Regions from separate parts of the Bradyrhizobium sp. SZCCHNPS1003 genome, predicted to be linked through region 2. Evidence: riboswitches for the same ligand, from Rfam matches in the RefSeq annotation. Region 2 holds a riboswitch; the other holds the start of a gene.
What was found. Region 2 has a riboswitch for S-adenosylmethionine ahead of QX126_RS19840 (homoserine O-acetyltransferase). Riboswitches for the same ligand answer to the same signal wherever they lie in the genome.

Region 1 (7,936 bases), on a different contig from region 2:
GGCGATGAAGACGAGCCGCACCGTCTGTGCCAGCACCGGACCGATCACCCTGGCTGCGCCCTGCGAGGAGAAGTACATCGAGATCGCCAGGCCGATGAAGGCATACATTGGCGCTGCGACCTGAAGATAGTGCCGGCCCGCGCTGCGCGCGCTCTCGTCCTGGGTGAAGATGTCGACCCACAATTGCGGAACGATCGCGATCAGCGTCGACAGCGCACCCACCGACGCGAAAGAGACCAGCCCCGCCGTCCAGGCGATCCGGCGGGCGCGCACGATTCTTTCCGCACCGATCGCCATGCCGACCATCGGCACCGAGGCCATGCCGACGGAGAACGCGACAGTGGTCACCATGAATTCGAGCCGTGCGCCGATGCCGTAGCCGGCCAGCACGGCGGTGCCGAACGATGCCAGCATGTGCGTGAAGATCGCGATCGACAGCACGGATTGCAGCGGCGAGAAGCAGGCGATGGCGCCGACCTTGAGGATGTCGGCGAACATCGCACGGCTGATCTTGAGGCCCCGCAGCTTCGGCCGGACGCGCGCGCGGCCGGAGAACAGATACCAGCCCATCACCGAGATGCTGACGCAGAACGCCAGCAGCGCGCCGGCGGCGACGCCGCGCATGCCGAGCCCGAGGCCCAGACTCAGCGTGCCGCCGAGCACGATCTGCAGCACGGCCGAGCTAAGGATCATGAACGACGGCAGCTTCATGTTGCCGGTGCCGCGCAGGATGCCGGCCATCGAGTTCATCAGCCAGGGCAGGATGGCGCCGCCGAAGAAGATCTGCAGATAGGCCGTGGCATGGCTCAGCACCGCGCCGCGGCCGCCGAGCACCTCCAGCAAGGCAGGTCCGAACACCAGCATGCCGATCATGAAGGTCGCGCCGAACAATAGCGCGATCAGCAGCGCGTGCGTGGCGAGGGTCGAGGCCCGTTCGGTGTCGCCGGCGCCGAGCGCCCGCGCGATCGCCGAGGCCACGCCGCCGCCCATGGCGCCGCCGGACATCGTCATGGTCAGGATCACCAGCGGGAACACTAGTGCCATCGCCGCCAGCGCCTCGATACCGAGCCGGCCGATATAGGAGGTCTCGGCGATGACGACGCAGGTGCCTGCCGTGTTCGCGATGATGTTGGGCCAGGCCAGCGACAGCAGGGTGCGCAGAATGGGTCCGTCGACGAGCGCATTCCGAACCGGCTTCGCGATGGGCGGCAACGTACGCCCCTCGCCGACCGGACTGTCGGCCAAGCCGATCTCGGACATGCTCGCTCCCCGTTTGGCCGCGCCATCTGGCGGGACCTTTGTCGTTCCTCCTAGCACACCGCCGGGCCGCGCCCCGTGCAGCGGGCGCATTGGGGGTGCGCGGTCAGCGCGCAGCCGGGCCTAGAGGCGGAAGTGCTTGGAGAGCTTCAGGCCCTGGGCCTGGTAGTTGGAGCCGATGCGGCTGCCATACATCGCGTTCGGCCGGGCCAGCATCTTCTCATAGACGAGGCGGCCGACGATCTGACCGTGCTCGAGGATGAACGGCACCTCGCGCGAGCGCACCTCGAGCACCGCGCGCGAGCCCTGCCCGCCGGCGCCGGCATAGCCGAAGCCGGGATCGAAGAAGCCGGCATAGTGGACACGGAATTCGCCCACGAGCGGATCGAACGGCACCATCTCGGCGGCGTAGTCCGGCGGCACCTGCACGGCCTCCTTCGAAGCCAGGATGTAGAACTCGCCGGGATCGAGAATGAGGCTGCCGTCGGGGCGCGCCTTGATCGGCTCCCAGAACTCCTCCACGGCATAGCCGGCGCGGCGGTCGACGTCGACGACGCCGGTATGGCGCTTGGCGCGATAGCCCACATAGCCGTTGGCATTGCTGCCGGACAGGTCGACGGAAAGAGCGACGCCGCCGACGAGATCCGCATCATCGCGATCCACCAGCCGCTCGGCCTGATGCAGCGCGATCAGTTCGTCCTCCGACAGAACCGCGTCGCGGTAGCGGAAGCGGACCTGGGACAGGCGCGAGCCTTCGCGCAGCAAAACGGGAAACGTCTTCGGGCTGATCTCGGCGTAGAGCGGACCGTGATAGCCGGCTCCGATCATGTCGAACCGTCGCGTGCCGTCGGCGATCACGCGGGTGAACACGTCGAGCCGCCCGGTCGAGCTCTTCGGATTGGCGGCCGCGACGATGTCCTTCGGCAGCGCGAGACTCTCCAAGAGCGGCACGATGTAGACGCAGTTGGTCTCCAGCACTGCGCCGTCGGCGAGCGCGAATTCGTGCAGCTTCAACTCGTCGATACGCTCGGCGACCGTCGCGCCCGGCCCGGGCAGAAAGCTTGCCCGCACGCGATAGGCGATGTCGCCGAGCCGCAGGTCCAGGCTCGCCGGCTGGATCTGGCTTTCGACAAAATCGTATGCGGGGATGATCAGGCCAGCCTCCGCCATCGCCACGATCATGCGATCGGGGAGGATGCCGTGGGCGTCGGGGCTGAGCGAAAACGGCAAGACCTGATCCTTTGCAGGCGCCGGAACGGCGGCTTATCGAGCCTATATAGGGTCTTTTTACCGGTTATCCGATGGCTGGCTTGACGGAAAGGCCGGTTGCGACTATGAGCACGACTTATCCCGTGGTGATTTGAGCCGGCCGGCTTGCAGCCACGTTAAATAAGTCGCTAAACAGGCCGGGGACGATTGTGATCCCGGCCGTGAGGAGTTTTCCCAGGCCGGTTTTTTTGTGCCCATCGCTGGAGGCGGTGGTCACGATGGAGGTCACATGTCGAAGTCCCCCGCGAAGGCCCCGGCGTCGTTCGCCCGCTATCGTCCTGAAACCCGTCTGGTGCATTCCGGCACCTTGCGTTCCGAATTCGGCGAGACCGCCGAGGCGCTCTATCTGACGCAAGGCTTCGTCTACGCCACCGCCGAGGAGTGCGAGGCGCGCTTCAAGGGCGAGGACCCCGGCTTCATCTATTCGCGCTTCTCCAACCCGACCACGGCGATGTTCGAGCGCCGCATGATCGAGCTCGAGGGCGCCGAGGCGTGCCGCTCGGCCGCAACCGGCATGGCCGCAGTCACCACGGCAATCCTCGCTCCCCTCCGTGCCGGCGATCACGTCGTCGCCGCCAAGGCGCTGTTCGGCTCGTGCCGCTACGTCGTCGAAGATCTCTTGCCGCGCTACGGCATCGAATCGACCCTGGTCGATGGGCTCGACCTCGACCAATGGCAGAAGGCGGTCAGGCCGAACACCAAGTCGTTCTTCCTGGAGAGCCCGACCAATCCGACGCTCGACGTGATGGACATTCCCGCGATCGCCGCGATCGCGCACGCCCATGGCGCGCGGCTGATCGTCGACAACGTGTTCGCGACCCCGATCTGGCAGAGCCCGCTCGCGCTCGGCGCCGACGTCGTGGTGTATTCCGCGACCAAGCACATCGACGGCCAGGGCCGCTGCCTCGGCGGCGTGATCCTGTCGTCGGAAGCATTCATCGCCGAGCACATCCACAATTTCATGCGCCAGACCGGCCCGTCGATCTCGCCGTTCAACGCCTGGGTTCTGCTCAAGGGCCTGGAGACCTTGGCGGTGCGCGTGCGCGCGCAGACAGAGACCGCGGCGAAGGTGGCCGACTTCCTCGCCGCGCATCCGAAGATCTCGCGGCTGATCTATCCGGGCCGCGAGGACCATCCGCAGGCGGCGACCGTGCGCAAGCAGATGCGCGCCGGCTCGACGCTGGTCGGCTTCGAGGTGAAGGGCGGCAAGGCCGGCGCGTTCCGCACGCTCAACGGCTTGAAGCTCGCGCGCATCTCCAACAATCTCGGCGACGCCAAGACGCTGGTCACGCATCCGGCGACGACGACGCACCAGCGGCTGACGCCGGAGGCGCGCGCCGAGCTCGGCATCAGCGAGGGCTTCATCCGCTTCTCCGCCGGGCTCGAGCATGCCGACGATCTGATCGAAGATCTGGATGCGGCCCTGAGGGCCGCGTAGCGAATGGCCGCATAGAGAATGGCGAATAGGGAGTACCGATTGCATCCTATTCGCTACTCGCTATTTCCCTACTCGCCACTCTCACATCGGCCGATAGGTCAGCACGTTGGCCGGCGTGTTGATGCCGAGCTTGACCTGGCCGACCGAGCGGATGATGTCGTCGCCGAGCAGCTGGGCGAAGCAGGCGTAGCCCCAATCGCTCATGTGCAGGCCGTCCGAGATCACGAACTCGTTGATCGGGATCGCCTGCCGCTCGTGCCAGTCGCGCATCACCTCGAAGCGCGGGAAGATGCCGGCATGATGCAGCTCGGCGATACGCCCGAGCAGCTTGTTCATGCGGCTGGCGTTCTCCGAGCGCTCGTTGACGCGCGGCGAATATTGCAGGTCGACCAGCACGACATCGGAGGCCGCCGCCTGGATCTTGGCGACGCCGTCATCGACCAGCTTGGCGGTCTCGGCGGGATCGAGATCGCGCAGCACGGCATTGGTGCCGACCTGCCAGATCACGAGATCCGGATGCCGGTCGATCACCGACGTCTCCAGCCGCTTCATCATCTCCGGCGCATCCTCGCCGCCGACGCCGGCATTGATGACGCTGATGTCGACCATCGGATATTGCCGGCGCAGCTGCGCGGCAAGCCGATTCGGATAGGTGTAGTCCGGCGCGCTCGCGCCATAGCCCTGCGTCGACGACGAGCCGAAGGCGACGATGACGACCGGCAGGCCGGAGGCGAGCTTGTTGGCGACGTGCGGCAGCGAAATGAAATTCTTCTTGGCGACGCCCTTCGGCGTCAGGCACGGCACGCGGTTGAAGATGTCGGTGGCCGACTTCGCGACCTGCTTGACCTTGTCGATCGCCCGCTCGGTGATGCTGCGCGACGGCGGCGCCGCCACGACGGCCTGCCCGGCTGCAGCCGGCGGCTGTGCATCGGTCATGGCCGGCGCGGTCGTCGCCGCAGGCGGCGAGGTTGTGGTCGCCGGGCGCGCCACGGCGATCGGCCCGGGCACCTGATCGTTCGCCTGCGCCACCGTGACGTGACCGATGCTCGGTCGCTCGCTGATCAGCGGAGCCTTTGGATCGGAGCTCTCCACATCGGAAAGCGCGGCGGGCGCAGCCGGCGCTGCGCTCTGCGCCCGTAGCTTCTGCGGGCTCAGCGCGAGGACGATGGCAATGGCAATGACCGCAACGGCCGAAAGCTTCTCCCATGTCCCGGAGACGCGGTGACACTCATTCGACGTCATGAACGACATAACCCTAGTTCTGCTGCGCCGGCCCGATATGCGCCGCGTCGATGATGAACTTCGACAGCGCCCGGCCGAGGCAGTCATGAACCTGCTTGGCCAGCTCGACTCCGTGCGTCGGATTGAACAGGTCGAAATCGCCCTGCTCGTTCCATTGCCGCATGATGGCAAACCGATCGAACAGCGGAATGTCCCGGTGCTGCGCCACCACACGCATGTTGTCGACATAGGGCGGCACGGAGATCAATGTCTCCGTCCGCGGACTGTATTGCAGGTTCATCAAGACGACGTCAGCTCCCGCCTTCTGCAGCGTCGCCACACCGTCGTCGACCGCCTGCCGGAACTCATCAGGATCGATCGACCGCATGGCGTCGACCGTGCCGGTCTGCCAGATGACCAAATTAGGCCTTTTTCCTTCCACCAGTTTAACGAGATTGCCCGCGACCTCCTCGGCCGTCTTCTTGGGCTGCAGCTCGATGCTGAGATTGACGGCGACGGTTGGCAGCTTGTCCTTCAACGCAGCCTGCAGACGGGCGGGGTAGGCATTGGCGTCGGACGTGCTGACAATGGAGGATGAGCGGCTTCCGACGACGAGAATATCCAGCGTGCGGCCGTTCTTGACGGCGTCTGCAACCTTCGGGAGCGGGCTCTCGGTGGTCAGCAGGTAGGCCGGCACCTCGCAGTTCTGCGGCGCCTCTTCCGCGCGCGCAGAGGCCGCCAGCGAAACAGCCAGCACTGCGATACCAAACCTTAACCACGAGACGGACTTCATCAGCCCCCTCCCGCCAGATCGGCGTTGCTGCGCGCACCTTTTCGCGTCGCGCCCTTATCGGCCTCACGCTTGTACCACGAAATCAACGACGCCACCCCCCACATGATGAGGATGCCGCAAAGGCTGATCACCGCGTGCATCATGGCGCCGCCGGACACTTCGGCAAGGACGAAGTGGCCCGCAAACGCCAGAAACACGCCGAGACAGAAGATCTCGAGCGAGTGTTGCCCACAGACAATCAGCGGACGCAGCCACGGCGACTTCAAGAGCGGCCAATCCTTGCGCAAATAGTGCACGGTGAGTGCTGCGAGTGCGAGAAAATGCGCGAAACGCAACACGTCAAGGTCGGTCTTGTCGATCGGATACATCCACTGCTCGATTCGGCGCGGCATCAGATGGCCGAGCTGCGGAATGTACCAGGTCAGGGTCACACAGAAGGCCGCGACCAGATAGGCGACGCAGAGCCCGAGCGTGATCGGCGAGTTGATGATGCGCGACATGCGCCGCGCGCCGCCGAGCGCGCACCAGGCGCCGAACACGAACAGCAATTGCCAGGCGAACGGATTGAAGGCCCAGAAGCCGTTGGGATAGGCCGTCAGATAGAGATCGAGCTCCCAGGTCACGGCATAGAGAATGACGGATAGGCCTAGCGTCACGTCGGGCCGCCAGCGCATCAGCCACAGGATCAACGGCAGGAACAACATCAGCACGATGTAGAGCGGCAGCACGTCCATATTGACGGGGCGGAAGCGCAGGATCAGCGCCTGCACGATGGTCACGTCCGGCTGCTTGAGAAAATCCATGATTCCCATCTCTTCGGTGTAGAGCGGGTTCTCGAAGCTGGTCGCGACGTAGGAGATCTCGGCGAGGAAGATCGTGAACAGGAAGACGTGGGCGACGTAGATCTGCCAGACGCGGCGCAGGATGCGCGCGGTTGCGACGATGAAACCGGCATCCTGCATCGCCCGGCCGTAGACGAACGCCGCCGTGTAGCCTGAGATGAAGATGAAGATCTCGGTGGCGTCGGAGAAGCCGTAGTTGCGGAGCGTGAACCACGTCAGCAGGTTCGGCGGCAGATGGTCGATGAAGATCAGCCATAGCGCCAGCCCGCGAAACAGGTCGAGCCGCAGTTCGCGCTCGCCGACCGCCGGGAAGGTGATCGCAGGGACGGCGGTGTTGGCGGGTGCAGCGGTGACGGCCGGCGCAGCCGCGACGGCAGATGCAGATGCAACCGCAGGTGCAGCCGCGCTCGCCGCAGCGGCAGTCTCCGTAGCCGGCGCGGGTGCGGCGCTGGCTGCGGGGGCGGACGGTCCGGCAAGGCGATCGACAATCGACGTCATCAGGCACCGCGTCAAAGCTGCCAGCCCTCGAGGCCCGGCAGGGGAAATGTAGGGCTGCGCAGTTTTCGCGCAAGCGATGAAGGACTTATCAGCTGGGCCGTGCCCAGTTTTTCGACCTTGGCGGACGGCTGGTGGCGATCGCACGACGCAGGACAGGGCGATCACCGCCAGGGTGCTGCCGGCCGCGCCCGATCCGAGCCCAAGGAACGGATCGCGCATACGGGCGACAGAGTCCGCGATTCTGGTGCCATAATGCGGAACTGTGTTGAAAGCACGATGGCGTCCCGATTGGTTCCGGCGCTGGTTTCCGCTACAATGCCACCATGTATCGCGCCGTGACTCGCCACATCGAAGTGACCGTCGAACCGAACTTCCTGCCTGAGAAGTCGTCGGTGGCCGATGGCCGCTGGTTCTGGTCCTATACCGTCGTCATCACCAACAGCGGGGAGGAGACGGTGCGGCTGCGCAGCCGGCACTGGATCATCACCGATGGGATCGGCCGGCAGCAGGAGGTCCGCGGCGAGGGCGTGGTCGGCGAGCAGCCGGTGCTCGCGCCAGGCGAGCGCTTCGAATACACCTCCGGCGTCCCGCTCACCACCGCGTCCGGCTTCATGGCCG
Region 2 (7,936 bases):
ATGCATGACGCATAGCTCGGGCGCAGATGCGCCGCGGGGACGCGCAGCCTTGTCTCAACCGCCATCGGCTCTTTGAAAAGTGAAATCCCGCCACCCCAAGCTCGTCATGGCCGGGCTTGTCCCGGCCATCCACGTCCGTCCTCGTGCACGCCTCAAGCTGTGATCCTATCGTAGAGATCGTCCCAGTCGGGATTGCTCGCAATGATCAGTCCAACCTTCCAGGCGCGCGACCAATGCTTGATGTTGTGCTCCCGTTGGATCGCGCTCTGATCGTCGAAGACTTCAAAGTACACCAATCGCTTCAAGCCATACCGCCTGGTGAAGCCATCAACCAAGCCGGATCGATGCTGAAAGACACGGCGCACGAGATCGCTGGTCACGCCGACATAGAGCGCACCGTTGGGACGATTAGTCATGAAGTACACGTAGCCGCCCGCCATCTCGCCATACTGCAAGACGTGGATGGCCGGGACAAGCCCGGCCATGACGGCGGAGAGAGCGGGCCACAAACTTCAACGAGGCCCCGGGGCTGCGGTCGCCCCCCGTCCCCCTACCGCCCCTTCTCCGCCCTGCTCAGAAGAAACACCCCCTGCTCGCCGAACATGTTCCAGAACCACCAGGGCATGGCGACACGCAAGGGGCGGCCGTAACTATCAAGTGCGACGGCGCGCTCCATCTTGACGCCGATCTCGTCGCAGAGCTGCACGAAGTCCTTGATGGTGCAGAAATGGATGTTCGGCGTGTCGTACCAGGTGAAAGGCAGATTGTCGGTGCGCGGCATGTGGCCGCCGACCAGCAGCTGCAGCCGCAGCCGCCAGAAGCCGAAATTCGGGAAGGTGACGATGGCACGGCGGCCGATGCGCAGGAGATTTTCCAGCACCGTCTTGGGCCGCCGCGTCGCTTGCAGGGTCTGCGACAGGACCACGTAGTCGAACGCATCGTCGGGATAATCGACGAGATCGGTGTCAGCATCGCCCTGCACCACCGCGAGGCCCTTGGCGACACAATGGTTGACGCCCTCGCGCGACAGCTCGATGCCGCGGCCGTCGATGCCGCGGCTCTCGAGCAGCTGCAGCAGGTCACCGTCGCCGCAGCCGATGTCGAGCACCTTGGAGCCGCTCTCGACCATGCCGGCGATCAGGAGATGATCGGGCCGATAGGCCAGCACCTCGCCGCCGGAGAATCCGTTCAGCGGCAGCACACCCTGCATGCTCATGTCTCAGCCTCCCGTCGCGACCTTGAGGCCGCGCGCCTTGCCGGCGGAATCGAGAAAAGCGCTGGCGATCTCGAAGAACTCGGGGACGTCGAGCAGGAACGCGTCGTGCCCCCTGTCGGTCTCGATCTCGGCAAACGACACGCGCGCGCTGGACGCGTTGAGCGCATGCACCAGCGCCCGCGACTCCGAAGTCGGAAACAGCCAGTCGCTGGTGAAGGACACCACGCAAAAGCGCGTCTTGATGCCGCGGAACGCCGCCGCCAGCACGCCATCGTGGTCGCCGGCGATGTCGAAATAGTCCATCGCGCGCGTCAGATAGAGATAGGAGTTGGCATCGAAGCGCTCGACGAAGGACGAGCCCTGATAGCGCAGATAGCTCTCGACCTGGAAATCGGCGTCGAACGAGAACGTCGGCAACTCGCGGTCCTGCATGCGGCGGCCGAACTTGCGATGCAGCGCCGCGTCCGACAGATAGGTGATATGCGCGGCCATCCGTGCCACCGCGAGGCCGCGATGCGGATGAACGCCCTTGTCGCCGTAGCGGCCGTGGTCCCAGTCGGGATCGGCCATGACGGCCTGGCGGCCGAGCTCGTGGAAGGCGATGTTCTGCGCCGAGTGCCGCGTGGCACAGGCGATCGCGAGCGTGGCGAACACGCGCTGCGGATAGGCCACCGTCCATTGCAGCGCCTGCATGCCGCCCATCGATCCGCCGACCACGGCGAACAGCGTGTCGATGCCGAGATGGTCGATCAGCATCGCCTGCGCCCGCACCATGTCGGGGATGGTGATGATCGGGAAATCGAGCCCCCAGACCTTGCCGGTCGCAGGGTTCAGCGAGGCCGGGCCGGTCGAGCCCATGCAGCCGCCAATCACGTTCGAGCAGATGATGAAATAGCGGCTGGGATCGAGCGGACGGCCGGGGCCGACCAGCGTCTCCCACCAGCCCGGCTTGCCGGTGACCGGATGACGGTTGACGACGTGCTGGTCGCCGGTCAGCGCGTGGCAGACCAGGACCGCGTTCGACTTGTCGGCGTTGAGCTCGCCATAGGTCTGGTAGGCGATCTGGAACGGCGACAGGTCGACGCCGCAATCGAGCCTGAGCGGCTTGTCGGCACCGAACTGCGCGACCAGCGAGCTCGGATGATCGACCTCGTGCGAGCGCTCTTCGGGCGCAATCGTGCGCAGCGCGGAGGTGGGTTTCGGCGTCAGGCCTGTCATGTCTCTCACCCCGGCCATCCGGCAAGGGCTCCCGAACCACGTGACACATCAGGCCATGAAAAACCCGGCCTGAACTGGGGTTCGGCCGGGATCGATAACGTCCCCGGCCTGTTTAGCGAGTTTTTTAACGTGGCTGCAAGCCGGCCGGCTCAAATGACCACGGAACGGGCAGAAACTAGTCCCGCGGGCGCTCCTCGTCAAGGCAAGCTCGGGTTGACCGCCGATCGGGCGCTCCATGGCTGCAGGTCAGCCAAGCCTAGGCAGCACGAGGTAAACTTGCTGTTGCGCACGTCCCCCGCATCGGAGAGAACGGCATCCGTTCCAGTCCGCCGCGCGTTGACCCGCGGCCTGCGAAGAGTGACCCTGCCCATGTCGACCCCGCCGCCAGCCCCTCCCTCGCTCGCCGATTTGCGCAAGGAGATCGACGCGATCGACGAGCAGGTCCATCAGCTGCTGATGAACAGGGCCGACATCATCGACCGGCTGATCAAGGTCAAGAAGACCCAGGAGGTCGGCTCGGCGTTCCGTCCGGCGCGCGAGGCCGACATGATGCGGCGCCTGGTGCAGCGCCATCGCGGCATCCTGCCGCTCGACACCGTCGAGGGCATCTGGCGCGTGATCGTCTCGACGTTCACTTACGTGCAGGCGCCGTTCTCGGTTCACGCCGACGTGTCGGTCGGCGAATCCGCGATGCGCGATTCCGCCAGGTTCCATTTCGGCTTCGTGGTGCCTTATGTCGCCCATTTCAGCGCCCAGGCCGCCGTCGAAGCCGTGGCGCGCTCGAAGGGCGATCTCGCGCTGGTGTCGACGACCTCGGGGCATACGCCGTGGTGGATCACGCTGGAGCCCGCGGGCGCGCCGAAGATCATCGCGCGGATGCCGTTCATCGAGCGGGCCGACCATCCGGCGGCGCTGCCGGTGTTCGCGATCTCGCGCGTCGCGGACGACGCGCTGGTGCTGGAGGTCGAGACCTGGAGCATCCGCGTCTCCGGCTGGAATGCGCAGGTGTCCCGCGCGCTGTCGCCGCTCGCCGACGTCATCGCGGTGCCCGATACCGCCTTCGACGGCGCGGCGCTGTTGGTGTCGATCGAGTCGCCGTCGAACCTCGACAAGATCAAGGCTGCCCTGATCGCGGCGGGCGCCTCGGTCCGCTCGACGGCCCTCGTCGGCGGCCATGCGAAACGCTATACGGTTCCCAGCTGAGACGCCCCGCGCCAGTGATGATTTTCCGGAGTTGACGATGAACCGCCCCGTGCCGAATCCCGGCATCCTCGAGATTGCGCCCTACACGCCGGGCAAGAGCCCGAAGCCCGAGCCGGGCCGCAAGGTGTTCAAGCTGTCGGCGAACGAGACTCCGTTCGGTCCTTCACCCAAGGCGATCGACGCCTTCAAGAGCGCGGCCACGCATCTGGAGGATTATCCGGAAGGCACCTCGCGGGTGCTGCGCGAGGCGATCGGCCGCACCTATGGCCTCGATCCCGGCCGCATCGTCTGCGGCGCCGGCTCCGACGAGATCCTGAATCTGCTGGCACACACCTTTCTCGGGCAAGGCGACGAGGCGATCTCCACCGCGCACGGCTTCCTGGTCTATCCGATCGCGACCATGGCCTGCGGCGCCAAGAACGTGGTTGCCGCGGAGACGGAATATCGGACCGACGTCGATGCGATCCTCAGCGCGGTGACGCCGCGCACCAAGCTGGTCTGGCTCGCCAACCCGAACAACCCGACCGGCACCTACATCCCGTTCGACGAGGTCAAGCGGCTGCGCGCCGGCCTTCCCTCGCATGTCGTGCTGGTGCTCGACGCCGCCTATGCCGACTACGTCTCGCGCAACGATTATGAGTTCGGGATCGAGCTGGTCGCCACGACCGAGAACACCGTCGTCACCCACACCTTTTCCAAGATCCACGGCCTCGCAGCGCTCCGCGTCGGCTGGATGTTCGGCCCGGCGCACATCGTCGATGCCATCAACCGCATCCGCGGGCCGTTCAACGTCTCCTCGCCCGCGATGCTCGCTGCGGTCGCCGCGATCGAGGACACCGCGCATCAGCAGATGTCGAAGGCACACACCGAGACCTGGCGCAACTGGCTCACCGAGGAGATCGGCAAGCTCGGGCTGAAAGTGACGCCGAGCGTCACCAACTTCATCCTGATCCACTTCCCGACCGACAAGGGCCGCACCGCGGTCGAGGCCGACGAATTCCTGACCCGGCGCGGCCTCGTGCTGCGCGCGCTCGCCAACTACAAGTTGCCGAATGCGCTGCGCATGACGATCGGCACCGAGGAGGCCAATCGTCTGGTCGTCGAGGCTCTCAGCGAATTCATGAGGACGAAGTGAGCGTCGCGGGACGGTTCGAACGCATCGCGCTGATCGGCTTCGGCCTGATCGGCGGCTCGATCGCGCGCGCGGCGCGGCTGCAAGGCATGGCCGGCGAAATCGTCACCACGGCGCGTTCGGACAAGACCCGCGCCCGCGTGACCGAGCTCGGCATCGTCGACCGCGTCGTTGCGAGCAATGCCGAGGCGGTCAAGGATGCCGACCTCGTCATCCTCTGCATTCCCGTCGGCGCGTGCGGTCCCGTGGCCGAAGAGATCGCGCCGCATCTGAAGCCCGGCGCCATCGTCTCCGACGTCGGCTCCGTGAAGGGCGCCATCGTTCGCGACATGGCGCCGCACCTGCCGGCGCATGTTCATTTCGTACCGGCCCATCCGGTCGCCGGCACCGAGAATTCGGGACCGGACTCTGGCTTCGCCGAGCTGTTCATCAACCGCTGGTGCATCCTGACGCCACCCGACGGTGTAGATGCCGACGCGATCGATCGTCTCCGCGCGTTCTGGGCCGCGCTTGGCGCCAAGGTCGAGATCATGACGCCGGATCATCATGACCGCGTGCTCGCGATCACCAGCCATCTGCCGCATCTGATCGCATACACCATCGTCGGCACCGCCGACGAGCTGGCGCAGGTGACCGAGTCCGAGGTGATCAAGTTCTCCGCCGGCGGCTTTCGCGATTTCACCCGCATCGCCGCCTCCGACCCGACGATGTGGCGCGACATCTTCCTGAGCAACAAGGATGCCGTGCTCGACATGCTCGGCACCTTCACCGAGGACCTCTCCAAGCTGACGCGGGCGATCCGCCGCGGCGACGGCGATGCGCTGTTCGATCACTTCACCCGCACCCGCGCGATCCGCCGCGGCATCGTCGACATCGGCCAGGATTCGGCGGCGCCGGACTTCGGCCGGCCGCTGCCGCAGTTGAAGAAGCCCTGAAGGCTTCAGAACAGCGGCGGGACGCGGGCGACCTTGAACGGACCGAGCACGACGACGCCATCGGAGAAGCGCAACGGGAAGGTCCGCGCCTTGCGCCCTTCGAGGGTGGCCTCCTTGCCGAGCGCATTGATACCGAGCGCGACGCCGACACTGGCGTTCTGCTTGACGACCTTGCCGAGGCCGGGAATCGCGCGGTCGAGCGCACCGAGCAGGTTGTTGACGTCCTGCGACTTCACACCGGGCGCCACGCGATCGAGCGTCCCCTGCGGCACGCCGTTTTCGAGCATCTTGTCGAGACCGAGCGCCGGGATGACCTTTTCGATCCCCGCGACCGTCATCTGCACTTCGCCATCGATGCCGCCATTGGCGGTCAGGCTGAGCGTGCCCGACGCGACGGCCAGCAGCTCGCCCTGCTGGATGCGCGACTGGACGATCTCGACATGACCGCCCGCCGCCTGGATCTCGCGAAACCGCTCCGGCCAGGGTTTGGGACGGAAGTCCTTGAGCCCCGTGACGCGGGCCTGGATGTCGGTATTGAACGGTTCAGCAAGCAGAGGATGGCTGCCTTGGATGCTGCCGTTCGCGATCTGCAACGCGGTCTCCAGCACCGGATGGTCGGACGGCGAGCCCTCGGCAACACGGCCGTGCAATTCGGCATGATCGGCGCGCGCGGCGGGCACGGCAGTGTTGCCCTCGATGCGGTCGATGGTCGGTTGTTCGAACACGAGGTCGGCGCGCTGCGGCGACCCTGGCAGGCCGCGGACACTGGCCTCACCGACGCGCCAGTTGACAGCGAACGAAGCGGGCCCTCGACCGTCGGTGATGACAGCGGGTCCCTTGAATTCCGCGATGACCCGCTTCGGGTCCCACACCTGTGCGACGACGAGAATCTCGTCGAGCTTGGCGTTCATCAAGGGCGTGCCGGCGGCCTGCGAAAACAGGGCTACGTTCGGATCCGTACAGCGGACCTCGAGCCGGAACGGAAAGCCGGCGACCGAGCGGTTCGCGCAATCGAAGACGCGGCCGGACTTCGCTTCGCGCGCACGCCAGGCGTCGGCCTGGACATCCACTTGCGAAGCGGCGAAGAACCAGAATGCGCTCCACGCGACGGCGGCGATCAGGAGCAGGACGGGAGCTATGAAAAGCCCCCAGCGAGAGCGCCTGCGCGGCGGTTGCGGCAAACGAGACATGCAGGACACCCTTTGGGCAGCAATTTTGGCAATTCGGCGATCACGGATTGTGTATCTAGATTAACAATTCGCGAGCACCACACTTAGGCCTCCGCATTGATGTCCGCAATGACCCTCTCCGAACGCGACCTTCCCCACGGCGACCTCTGGGTCTTCGGCTACGGCTCGCTGATGTGGCGACCCGGATTCGCCTTTCTCGAGCAGGTGCCGGCGCGGTTGATCGGCGAGCATCGCGCGCTCTGTGTGTATTCGTTCGTCCACCGCGGAACGCCGGAGAAGCCCGGCCTCGTGCTCGGTCTCGATCGCGGCGGCGCGTGTCGCGGCATTGCGTTTCGGGTGGCAGGAGACAAGCGCGACGAGACCATCGCGTATTTGCGGGCGCGTGAGCAGGTGACCTCGGTGTATCGCGAAGTGACGCGCTCGGTATGGCTGGAGAACGACGCCCGCGAGCGGGTGAGCGCGCTGGTCTACGTGGTCGATCGCGGCCATGTGCAATATGCCGGCCGGTTGTCGCCGCAGGAACAGTTGCGCCATGTGCGTCAGGGTCACGGCCAGTCCGGCGCCAATCGCGACTACGTGATCTCGACCGTGAAGGCGATCGAGGCGCAGGGCCTTCGCGACACGCAGTTGCATCGGCTCGCAACGATGCTGCACGATGACGGCCACTCGCTGCATCCTGCGCCGGAAGGTGCGCCGCCATAGCACGCGTCAAGCTTTCACCGCCGCCGCTATGCGGCCGAACAGCCGGGCCTGCTCGGCCTGCCCTGCGGCGACCAGCCGATTGGTGGCCTCCTCGATCACGCTTTGGATCCGCTGCATGAATTCATCGCGTGGCAGGCCCGGCGGCAGCGGATCAAGAAACTCCACCACAAGCGTGCCCGGATAGCGCAGGAATGTGCGACGCGGCCAGAACAGCCCTGAGTTCAGCGCCACCGGCAGGCACGGCACGCCGCAATCCGTATAGATCAAGCCGACCCCGCCCTTGTAGTCCGGCGGTGCGCCCGCCGGGCGCCGCGTGCCTTCCGGAAAAATCACAAACTGA

Region 1: linked by a shared signal. The riboswitch ahead of QX126_RS26830 (O-succinylhomoserine sulfhydrylase) and the one ahead of QX126_RS19840 (homoserine O-acetyltransferase) in region 2 are both predicted to bind S-adenosylmethionine.

Annotation. Positions count from the first base shown of each region.
Region 1 is NZ_JAUHIU010000018.1:143,974-151,909, forward strand. It holds gene QX126_RS26820 (MATE family efflux transporter) at 1-1,260, opposite strand, end outside; gene QX126_RS26825 (2'-deoxycytidine 5'-triphosphate deaminase) at 1,381-2,487, opposite strand; SAM riboswitch at 2,600-2,679, shown strand; gene QX126_RS26830 (O-succinylhomoserine sulfhydrylase) at 2,756-3,964, shown strand; gene QX126_RS26835 (SGNH/GDSL hydrolase family protein) at 4,046-5,206, opposite strand; gene QX126_RS26840 (SGNH/GDSL hydrolase family protein) at 5,220-5,978, opposite strand; gene QX126_RS26845 (OpgC domain-containing protein) at 5,978-7,318, opposite strand; gene apaG (Co2+/Mg2+ efflux protein ApaG) at 7,642-7,936, shown strand, end outside.
Region 2 is NZ_JAUHIU010000011.1:190,153-198,088, reverse strand. It holds gene QX126_RS19850 (GIY-YIG nuclease family protein) at 153-485, opposite strand; gene metW (methionine biosynthesis protein MetW) at 551-1,216, opposite strand; gene QX126_RS19840 (homoserine O-acetyltransferase) at 1,220-2,434, opposite strand; SAM riboswitch at 2,526-2,605, opposite strand; gene QX126_RS19835 (chorismate mutase) at 2,804-3,637, shown strand; gene hisC (histidinol-phosphate transaminase) at 3,675-4,772, shown strand; gene QX126_RS19825 (prephenate/arogenate dehydrogenase family protein) at 4,769-5,704, shown strand; gene QX126_RS19820 (DUF2125 domain-containing protein) at 5,710-6,894, opposite strand; gene QX126_RS19815 (gamma-glutamylcyclotransferase) at 6,994-7,596, shown strand; gene QX126_RS19810 (lysophospholipid acyltransferase family protein) at 7,603-7,936, opposite strand, start outside.